One region of the Tessaracoccus zhenghani genome, then DNA from elsewhere that is predicted to be linked to it. Evidence: predicted binding sites of a transcription regulator. Region 1 holds the regulator's gene; the other holds the start of a gene.
What was found. Region 1 encodes LexA, which represses DNA repair genes until DNA is damaged. Its sites were predicted from a motif close to TCGAACANNTGTTCGA; they were not measured.

Region 1 (4,413 bases):
CCTCCTCGATCACCGAGCCGTCGCTGCGGGACCGCAGCCCGAAGGAGGCACCGTCCTCGACGGCGGTCATGAACTCGTCGCTGACGCGAACGGAGTTGTTGGCGTTCTGGTACTGCACCGAGGTGATGTCCTTGCCGCCCAGGTCCATGTCGAACCCGGCGTCACGCAGGGCGCGGATCTTGTCCTCTTCGCGCGCCTTGGTCTCGATGAACTCCACGATGTCCGGGTGGTCCACGTCGAGCACCACCATCTTGGCGGCCCTACGGGTGGCGCCGCCGGACTTGATGGTGCCGGCCGACGCGTCGGCGCCGCGCATGAAGGACACCGGGCCGGAGGCGGTGCCGCCGGAGCTCAGGAGCTCCTTGGACGAACGGATGCGGGAGAGGTTGAGGCCGGCGCCGGAGCCGCCCTTGAAGATGAAGCCCTCTTCCCGGTACCAGTTGAGGATGGACTCCATGGAGTCGTCGACCGAGAGGATGAAGCAGGCGCTGACCTGCTGCGGCGAGGGGGTGCCGACGTTGAACCACACGGGCGAGTTGAAGGAGAAGTACTGGTTGAGCAGCATCCACGTGAGTTCGTGGCCGAAGATCTCCGCGTCGGCGTCCGTGGCGAAGTAGCCGTAGTCGGCGCCGGCCTTGACGTAGCTCGTCACCACCCGGTCGATGAGGGTGCGCAGCGAGTCTTCCCGCTGGGGGGTGCCGACGGCGCCACGGAAGTACTTCGTGGTGACGATGGTGGAGGCGTTGACGCTCCAGGACGACGGGAACTCCACGCCGTGCTGCTCGAAGACGGTCTCACCGGTTCGCCAGTTCGTCTGCACCACGTCGCGGCGGTCCCACTCAACTTCGTCGTACGGATGCACGCCCGGCTTGGTGAAGACGCGGTCGATGACGAGACCCTTGGCCTCTGTGTCCGAGGACTTGCGGCGGGAGGCCCGCGCTGCGGTCGCTGTCATGGTCAAAACCCCTCTGATTCTCTTGCTGCGTTTGATTCGATGTGAAGCTGATGTGTTGCTCAGCCGAGGAGCGGCTCTTGGGCGGTGAGCTGCTGGAAGGCAGCTCCGCCCTCGGGTGCCGGCTTCCTGGTGGTTGCGCTGAGGCGCAGGGCGTCGATCTCGCGTTGGAAATCGTCGACCGATTCGTAGTTCTTGTAGACGCTGGCGAACCGGAGGTACGCGACGGAGTCGAGCTCCTCCAGTGGGCCGAGGATGGCCACGCCGATCTGTTCCGAAGGGATCTCCGCCTGGCCGGAGGCCCGGAGGGACTCCTCCACACGCTGGGCGAGAGCGGCCAACTGCGCCGGTGTGACGGGACGACCCTTACAGGCCTTCGACACGCCGCGCATGACCTTCTCGCGGCTGAACGATTCGACGACGCCGGACCGCTTCACCACCGTCAGGATGATCTGTTCGATCGTGGTGAACTTGCGCTCGCACATGGGGCACATGCGACGACGCCGGATGGCGGAACCGTCGTCTGTCGCGCGCGAATCCGACACCTTGGTGTCGCAGTGGCGGCAGAACGGGCAGTGCACTGTGCGGGCCTTCCTCAAGCGATGGAGCGAGTGGACAACAGTGCCACACCGGAGCGGTTCCTCACAAGTGGCGAATCACGTTCGAATCACAACTTGTAGGGGAATCACATCAGTGCAACCACTAGATGTAGGGATCACACTAGGCGCGGCCCATCACGAAAGCAAGAGACACGCCGAGGGGAATTCGGCGTGTCCCAGTAGAGGAATCAGGGCTGCGTGACGTGGGCCCATGCGGGGTCACCGGCGACGTACGCCACCGCCGGATCCGGCGACACGAAGCCGTCCACTAACTGAGCGGCGGAGACGGCGCCGCCAGCCAGTGCCAACAGCGACACCACCGCGACCTTGACCGCGAGCCACGCGGAACGGCGCTCCGGGCTCACGACACGGCACGAGGCAGCGGCGCCCGTGCGGCCGGGGCCCACCGGGCGGGCAGGACTGAGGCGGGGCAGATGGAGATCAGGGCGGCCGGCCGGGGACACGGTGACGACCCGACGACCGGGCGTGCCGACGATCTGGAAGCGAACTGCGCTCGACGTGGTCATGACTGACCTCTTTCATTCCTAGAACAAGTGTTCGATTGAAACGCTACCCCATGTGCGGATCAGATTCAAACATTCGTTCGAAGCGTGGTGTGCGCCACGGGATTTCGCGACGTGAACCATTCAACACGTCCCCTCTGACAAAATTCGTCGACCATCGACACGCCTACGCATTTCGAACACCTGTTCCAGCTAATGGCTACCATGGGGGCCATGGCTGACAAGACGAACCGCCCGCGCCGTGGCCGCCCGAGCAACGCAGAGATCGAGGCACAGCTCGCAGGCTTCCCCATCCCCGACGGACCGGATTACGGGCTCTCCCGCAGGCAACTGGCGCTGGTGCACGTGATCAAGGACGCCATCGAGGACCTCGGCTACCCGCCCAGCATCCGCGAGGTGGCGGACAGGGCCGGGCTGGCGTCGACGTCCTCAGTGACCTACCAGTTGCGCATGCTGGAGCAGAAGGGCTTCATCCGCCGCGACCCGAACCGGCCGCGTGCCGTCGTGCTGACCCTGCCGGACGTGTCCAAGCTCCCCGAGGAACTGGATTCGGCGCAGGGATGGGATGCGCGTCCCTCGGCGGTTGCCGCCCCCGTGTTGGGCCGGATCGCGGCCGGAGGGCCGATTCTGGCCGAGGAGCACATCGAGGACGTGTTCGCGCTGCCGAAGCAGATCGTCGGCGACGGCCAGCTCTTCCTCCTGGAGGTCAAGGGCGACTCCATGATCGATGCGGCGATCTGCGACGGTGACTGGGTGGTGGTACGCCAACAGAAGGACGCCACCAACGGCGACATCGTCGCCGCGCTGCTCGACGACGAGGCCACCGTCAAGACCTACAAGCTGCAGCAGGGCAAGGTGTGGCTGCTGCCGCACAACGAGCGCTACTCCCCCATCGACGGCACCCACGCCAGCATCATGGGCAAGGTCGTGGCGCTGCTCCGCAAGGTGTGAGCCCCGGTAGGTCACTCAATGTCGCCGCGGAGGCGGCGGAGTGCCGACACGGCCACGTCGCCATCCGTGGTGGCCCAGAAATCAGGTAGCGACGCAGTGAGGAAGGATCCGTACCGCGCGGTGGCCAACCGTGGGTCGAGCATGGCCACCAATCCTCTGTCCTCGGAGCGCCGGATCAGCCTTCCGGCCCCCTGGGCCAGGAGCAGTGCGGCATGGGTGGCGGCCACACTCATGAAACCGTTGCCCCCCGCGTCGTCGACCGCCTTCTTCCTGGCCTGCATCAGTGGGTCGTCCGGCCTCGGGAACGGGATCTTGTCGATGATGACGAGCTGGCACGATTCGCCCGGGACGTCGACACCCTGCCACAGCGACATGGTGCCGAACAGGGCGGTGGTGGGCTCGTCGAGGAAGCGTCTGGTGAGCTCTGACAGTTGGGCGTCGCCCTGCGCCAGGATGGTCAGGTCCGGCAGTTCCCGCCTGCAGTAGTCGGCGGCCTGGTCAGCCGCCCTGCGCGAAGCGAACAGCCCCAGCGCCCTGCCCTCCGCCGCCCAGACCAGCTGCGCGATCTCCGCGAGGGTCTTTTCGTGCATCCCGTCACGGCCCGGTGGCGGCAGCCGGCGGGCCACATACAGGATGCCCTGTTTGCGGTAGTCGAACGGCGAGCCGACGTCGATGCCGCGCCACGCGAACTCGTTGTCCCCCTCTTCCTCGGCCTCAAGCCGGTCCGCCGCGCGCAGCCCGACGGCGCCCGCAGCCGGTTCGAACGCCCCGCCCAACGTGAGCGTGGCAGAGGTCAGCACGGTTGGCCCTTGGCCGAAGACCTGGTCCCTGAGGAGGCCCGACACGTTGAGCGGCGCCACGTACGCGGCGCGCCCCATGATGTCGGACTCTGTCACCCAGACCACGTCCTGGGGTTTCAGAGCGGCGATCCGCTCCGCGATGTCGAAGATCTCCCTGACCGACGAGGTGGCCTGTTGACGGTCCGGGTCGTCGGTCACCTTGCCCAGCGCGCTCACCACACGACGAGAAACGTCGCGCAGCGCTGCCGCAGCGTACGGCAGTGGCGCGGAGGACTCCGTGATGCGGGTGAGTTCTGATTCGTCCAGGGCCTCGCGCAACGTGTCCACCTGGTCGAGGAAATCCACGCCGAGGTCGTCGTCGAGCCAGGTGAGTGCCCGCCGGGCGGCGCGATCCACGATGCCCGGGGTCAGTTCATCCGTTGCCGCGGTCGTGATGCGGCTGACCAGTTCGTGCGCCTCATCCACGACGAGCGCTGCGTGTTCCGGCAGCGCGGTGCCACCGTGCATGGCGTTGATGGCCAGCAGCGCATGGTTGGTGACGATGAGATCCGCGTCGCGTGCAACCTCGCGGGACTTCTCGACGAAGC
Region 2 (4,413 bases), 100 kb from region 1:
AGCGCCGGTGCTGAGGGATGCTCCATCGCCAGGTTCTCCGGCAGCCGCACCGTCTCATCGGCTCCGGCCACGTCGTCGAGCGGTTCCGCCCGGTAGTCCTGCACGCTGCGGTTGACGTCGAGGCCCAGCACGGCGATGTTCATCCGGCGTGCCTCCTCCAGCAGCAACCGCTTGGGGTACATCCCCGGATCATGCGTGAGGATGCCGGCCAGGAAGTGCGCGGGATAATGCCGCTTCAACCACGCCGACTGGTACGTGGGCAGCGCGAAGGCAGCCGCGTGCGCCTTGCAGAACCCGAACGAGGCGAACGCCTCGAGGATGGCCCAGATCTCCTCACACATCGGCTCCGGGTAGCCGTTGGCCAGCGCCTTCGGCACGAACCACTCCTTGACCTTCGCCTGGCCCTCACGATCTCCCAGCGCGCGGCGCACCTCGTCGCCCTGGGCCAGCGAGCAGCCGGTGACGATGGAGATGATCTGAATGATCTGTTCGTGGAAGACCACCACCCCGAAGGTCTGCTCGAGGGCGGGAATGAGGCTGGGGTGGAGGTACTCCGGTTCCGTCCAGCCCTGCCGGGCCTCGAGGAACGGGGTGACCATGTCCGACTTCACGGGGCCGGGCCGGAACAGGGAGATGTCGACGATGATGTCGTGGAACGTCTCCGGCCCGAACTTGCCCACCAGTTCCCGCTGGCCGGGCGACTCGATCTGGAAGCAACCCAGCGTGGCGCGGTGGGCGATCATGTCGTACACCTCGCCGTCATCGAACGGGGCGAGCGCGTCGATATCCGGCGCCGGGCCTGCGGTGCGGCTGATCTCCGTGAGCGCGTGGGCCATGGCCGACTGCATGCGGATGCCGAGCACGTCGAGCTTGAGCAGGCCGAGGTCTTCGACATCGTCCTTGTCGAACTGGCTCATGGGGTAGCCACCGAAGCTGCGCTCCAGCGGGGTGCGCTGGCCGAGCGAGGAGTCGCTGAGGATCACGCCGCAGGGGTGCAGCGCGATGTGTCGGGGCAGCCCGTCGAGCGATTCGACCAGGGAGAACAGCATGTCGAGACGCTCCTCCCCCAGCCCCGCGGCCCGGAGTTCCGGGAGGTCACGCAGCGCCGCGCGGGCGTCGCGGGCACGGATGTGCGGGAAGGCCTTCGCCATGGCGTCGATCTCCACCGGCGGGAGGCTGAGCGCCGCGCCGACATCGCGCACGGCGTGGCGCACGCGGTAGGTCTCGATCATCGCCACGCACGCCACTCGCTGCTCGCCGAAGGTGGCCAGGATCTTGTCGTAGACCTCCGTGCGGCGCGCCGATTCGACGTCGAGGTCGATGTCGGGCAGCGCCACGCGCAGCGGCGACAGGAACCGCTCCATGATGAGCCCGTACTTGATGGGGTCCACCCCGGAGACGCCCAACGCGTAGTTGACGAGGCTCCCCGCTCCGGACCCGCGCGCGGCGCAGCGGATACCCAGGTCCCGGATGAGGCCCACCACGTCTGCCACGGTGAGGAAGTACGACTCGAACCCCAGCTTGCCGATGACGGTGAGTTCGTCGTCGAGGCGTTCCAGGGCCTGCCTGTCCAGCGTGCCGTAGCGCTCGGTGAGGCCGGCCTCGCAGCGGGCGCGCAACACGCCGGCCGCCTCCTCCGCGGTGGTGCCGAGGGTCTCGAACTCCGGCAACCGGATCTCACCCAGACCGATGTCGCCGATGGGGTCCAGCATGCACCGCTCCGCCAGGCCGCGGGTGGCGGCCAACAACGCCGACGCATCAGGCCGCCCGGCCAGCAGCGCGGCCTCCCCCGCGGCCAGCGTCATGGCGTCGGTGCCCTTGAGGTGACCCTCCGCGTTGCGGCGGTCGATGTTGCGCACGTCCAGGGGGACGAGGCGGCGTGCCGCGTCGAGCACATCGACGGTGGCGGCCTGCTCACGTCGGGCCATCCGCACCATGTTGGTCAGCACCACGGGGATGCCCAGGCCGTCCCCCAGCCTGATGAGGCCGGCGGCCTGGTGCGCCGAGGCGACTCCGCGGCCCCCGGTCTGGTGGTTGGTGGCGGCGAGGAACAGCCCCTCCCCCAGCTCCGTGCGCCACTTCCGCACCTCGTCGGCGGCCTCGGTGGGCCGGCCGGCGACGAGCAGCTCACCCGGCTGCGAATCCGCACCCAGGATCACCACCACGTCGTGGCCGGCGCAGTGCTGCGCGATGATCTCGCGGGTCACCACCGGGTCTGCCCGTTCCCCGGCCTGCTGGGCCGCGGTGATGAGCTGGCACAGCGTGCCCCACCCCGAGCGGGAGGTGGCCAGCACGACGGCGCGCGGGAGCCGCGCGTCGCGCAACTGGCCACCCCGCGCCGCAGTGGGCCTGCGGCGGGCCAGCCAGCCGTCGGGCCGCACCGCGAGATCAACGCCGACGATGGGCGCGATGCCCGCGGACAGGCACGCCTTGGCGAAGCGGACGGCACCGTAGAGGCCCCCGCGGTCTGTGATGGCGAGCGCGTCCATGCCGTGGGCGACGGCCTCCGCCACCAGCGCGCTGGGGTGGGAGGCGCCGTACTGGAAGGAGTAGCCGGAGGCCACCCTGAGGTGGGGGAACATCAGTCGAGCACCGCCTGGAGCACCCAGTTCTCCGCGCCGACGGTGCGGGCCAGTTCGTAGACGCCCCGGTGGCGGCCGTTGCCCGCCTCGACGCGCCAGACCTCCAGCTCTCCGAGGAGATCCGACCCCGCCGGCTGGTCGACGCTCTCGCCGCGGGCGGCGCGGGCCTGCTGCCCCGCCCACCACGGCGTGGCGCGGCTCCACCGGGCCTGCACCTCTTTGACCAGCAGCAGCCTGTCGCGCCAGATGAACTGTCTGGGCTCTTCTCTGAACAACACGAAAATGGGGTCGTCGTACCTGCGCATGGGGGCCACCTCCCGGGGAAAGTTCGAATAGAACACATGATGTTTTTCGACCCGGGAACCCCGGCCCGGCGCAGGGGTCGAAGCCGCGCCGGGCCGGGGTGGCCCCTCACCTCACGCTTGATACGGACCAGAGCTTCCCCGAACTAATCGAACAAGCGTGCGGTGATCTTCACTATAGATCGCCCGTCCGACAAAAGAAAAGGGGCGCCGGCGATCCGTGCGCAGGTGCCCCGACGCCCGGCCGGAGGGGCGCCGACAGCCCGGGCGCGAGGCCCTACGATCATTCCTATGCTCATCGTCAGAGGCGCCACACTGGCCGGCCTGGCTGCCGCCGCGCGGCTGGCCAGGCTCGGGCATGAGGTGACCCTGGAGGCGGCCGGGCACACCGTCGACCCGCTGCCGCAGACCATCGTGCTGCCCGCAACCTGGCGCGACCTGTTCAAGAAATCCGGCGCCCACCTGGTCACCGCGCTCAACGGCGCGGGGCTGGCCCTCACGGAGGCGCCAGCGCGCCGCTACCACCTCAGCGACGGCACCACGCTCGACCTCCCGGCGGAGCGGGGTGCGCAGTACCACGCCTTGGCCGCCGCTTTCGACCCGGAGGAGGCGGCGCGCTGGCGCGACCTGCTCGACGACCTGCTGCCGGTGTGGGAGGCCTTCCGCCGGCACGCCCTGGAGGGCACGGAACCGGTGCGCACGAAGCAACAACGGGCCTCGCTGTGGCTCGACCGCAACGTGGTCGACCTGGCCGACAGGCTCCGGACGCCGCTGTCAGAGGTGGTGCTCTCCCTGGGCCTGGAGAAGCCGGGCACGGCCGCGCTCCCGCTGCTGCTGGAACGGATGTTCGGCCGCTGGCAGGTCACCGACGACGCCGGGGCCCCGCAGCCCGCCGAGCGCCTCGTCGACCTGCTGCGCCAGCGGGTGGCCGAACGGGGGGTACGCACCGTCGACTCGCACGACGGGCCGGCCGACATCGACTGCCGGCCCCACGTGCTGAGGCCTCATTGGTGGCAGCGCCGAGCAACTCTCGGCACCCCGATCGACGACGGCCGGCAACTTCGCGCCTCCGCCACCTCACCCGCAGGTGCGGGCCCCTGGGGGCAGTTGGCGAGCGCAGCCCTGGCCGGCTACGCGCTGCATGAGCGGCTCACCGGCGAGGACGCGCGCCCGACCAACAAGGCGTTCACGCCGCCCCGGCTGGGGCGCCGGGGCTAGGGCCGCGTCGGCCGGCGCAGCCAACCCCACAGCAGCAGACCCGCCACCACCACCACGGCCCCGACGACGGCGAGGTCGGGGACCCGGAGACCCACCTCGCGCAGCCAGGACTCGAGGTGGAACTGCTGCGTCGCGTCGAGGATGCCGCCGATGCCCGCGGTCGCGTCCGTGGTGATGAACAGCACCCCGACGCCGATGAACAGCAGGCCGGAAACGAGACCCAGCGCAGAGGTGGTGAACGGGCCGACCCTGACCGGGCGGGGCCTGAGCCGCTCCCCCAGCCGCAGCCGGTCCCACAGCAGCGCCAGGAT

Region 2: a site for LexA is predicted at 3,035-3,050, ahead of ACX1DX_RS05645 (DUF6504 family protein). Genes of this name have one in related genera too.

Annotation. Positions count from the first base shown of each region.
Region 1 is NZ_CM137275.1:1,059,510-1,063,922, forward strand. It holds gene ACX1DX_RS05140 (vitamin B12-dependent ribonucleotide reductase) at 1-955, opposite strand, end outside; gene nrdR (transcriptional regulator NrdR) at 1,015-1,533, opposite strand; gene ACX1DX_RS05150 (hypothetical protein) at 1,740-2,078, opposite strand; gene lexA (transcriptional repressor LexA) at 2,289-3,026, shown strand; gene ACX1DX_RS05160 (ATP-dependent DNA helicase) at 3,038-4,413, opposite strand, start outside.
Region 2 is NZ_CM137275.1:1,163,768-1,168,180, forward strand. It holds gene ACX1DX_RS05640 (DNA polymerase III subunit alpha) at 1-2,582, opposite strand, end outside; gene ACX1DX_RS05645 (DUF6504 family protein) at 2,582-2,887, opposite strand; gene ACX1DX_RS05650 (phytoene desaturase family protein) at 3,176-4,102, shown strand; gene ACX1DX_RS05655 (cytochrome c biogenesis CcdA family protein) at 4,099-4,413, opposite strand, start outside.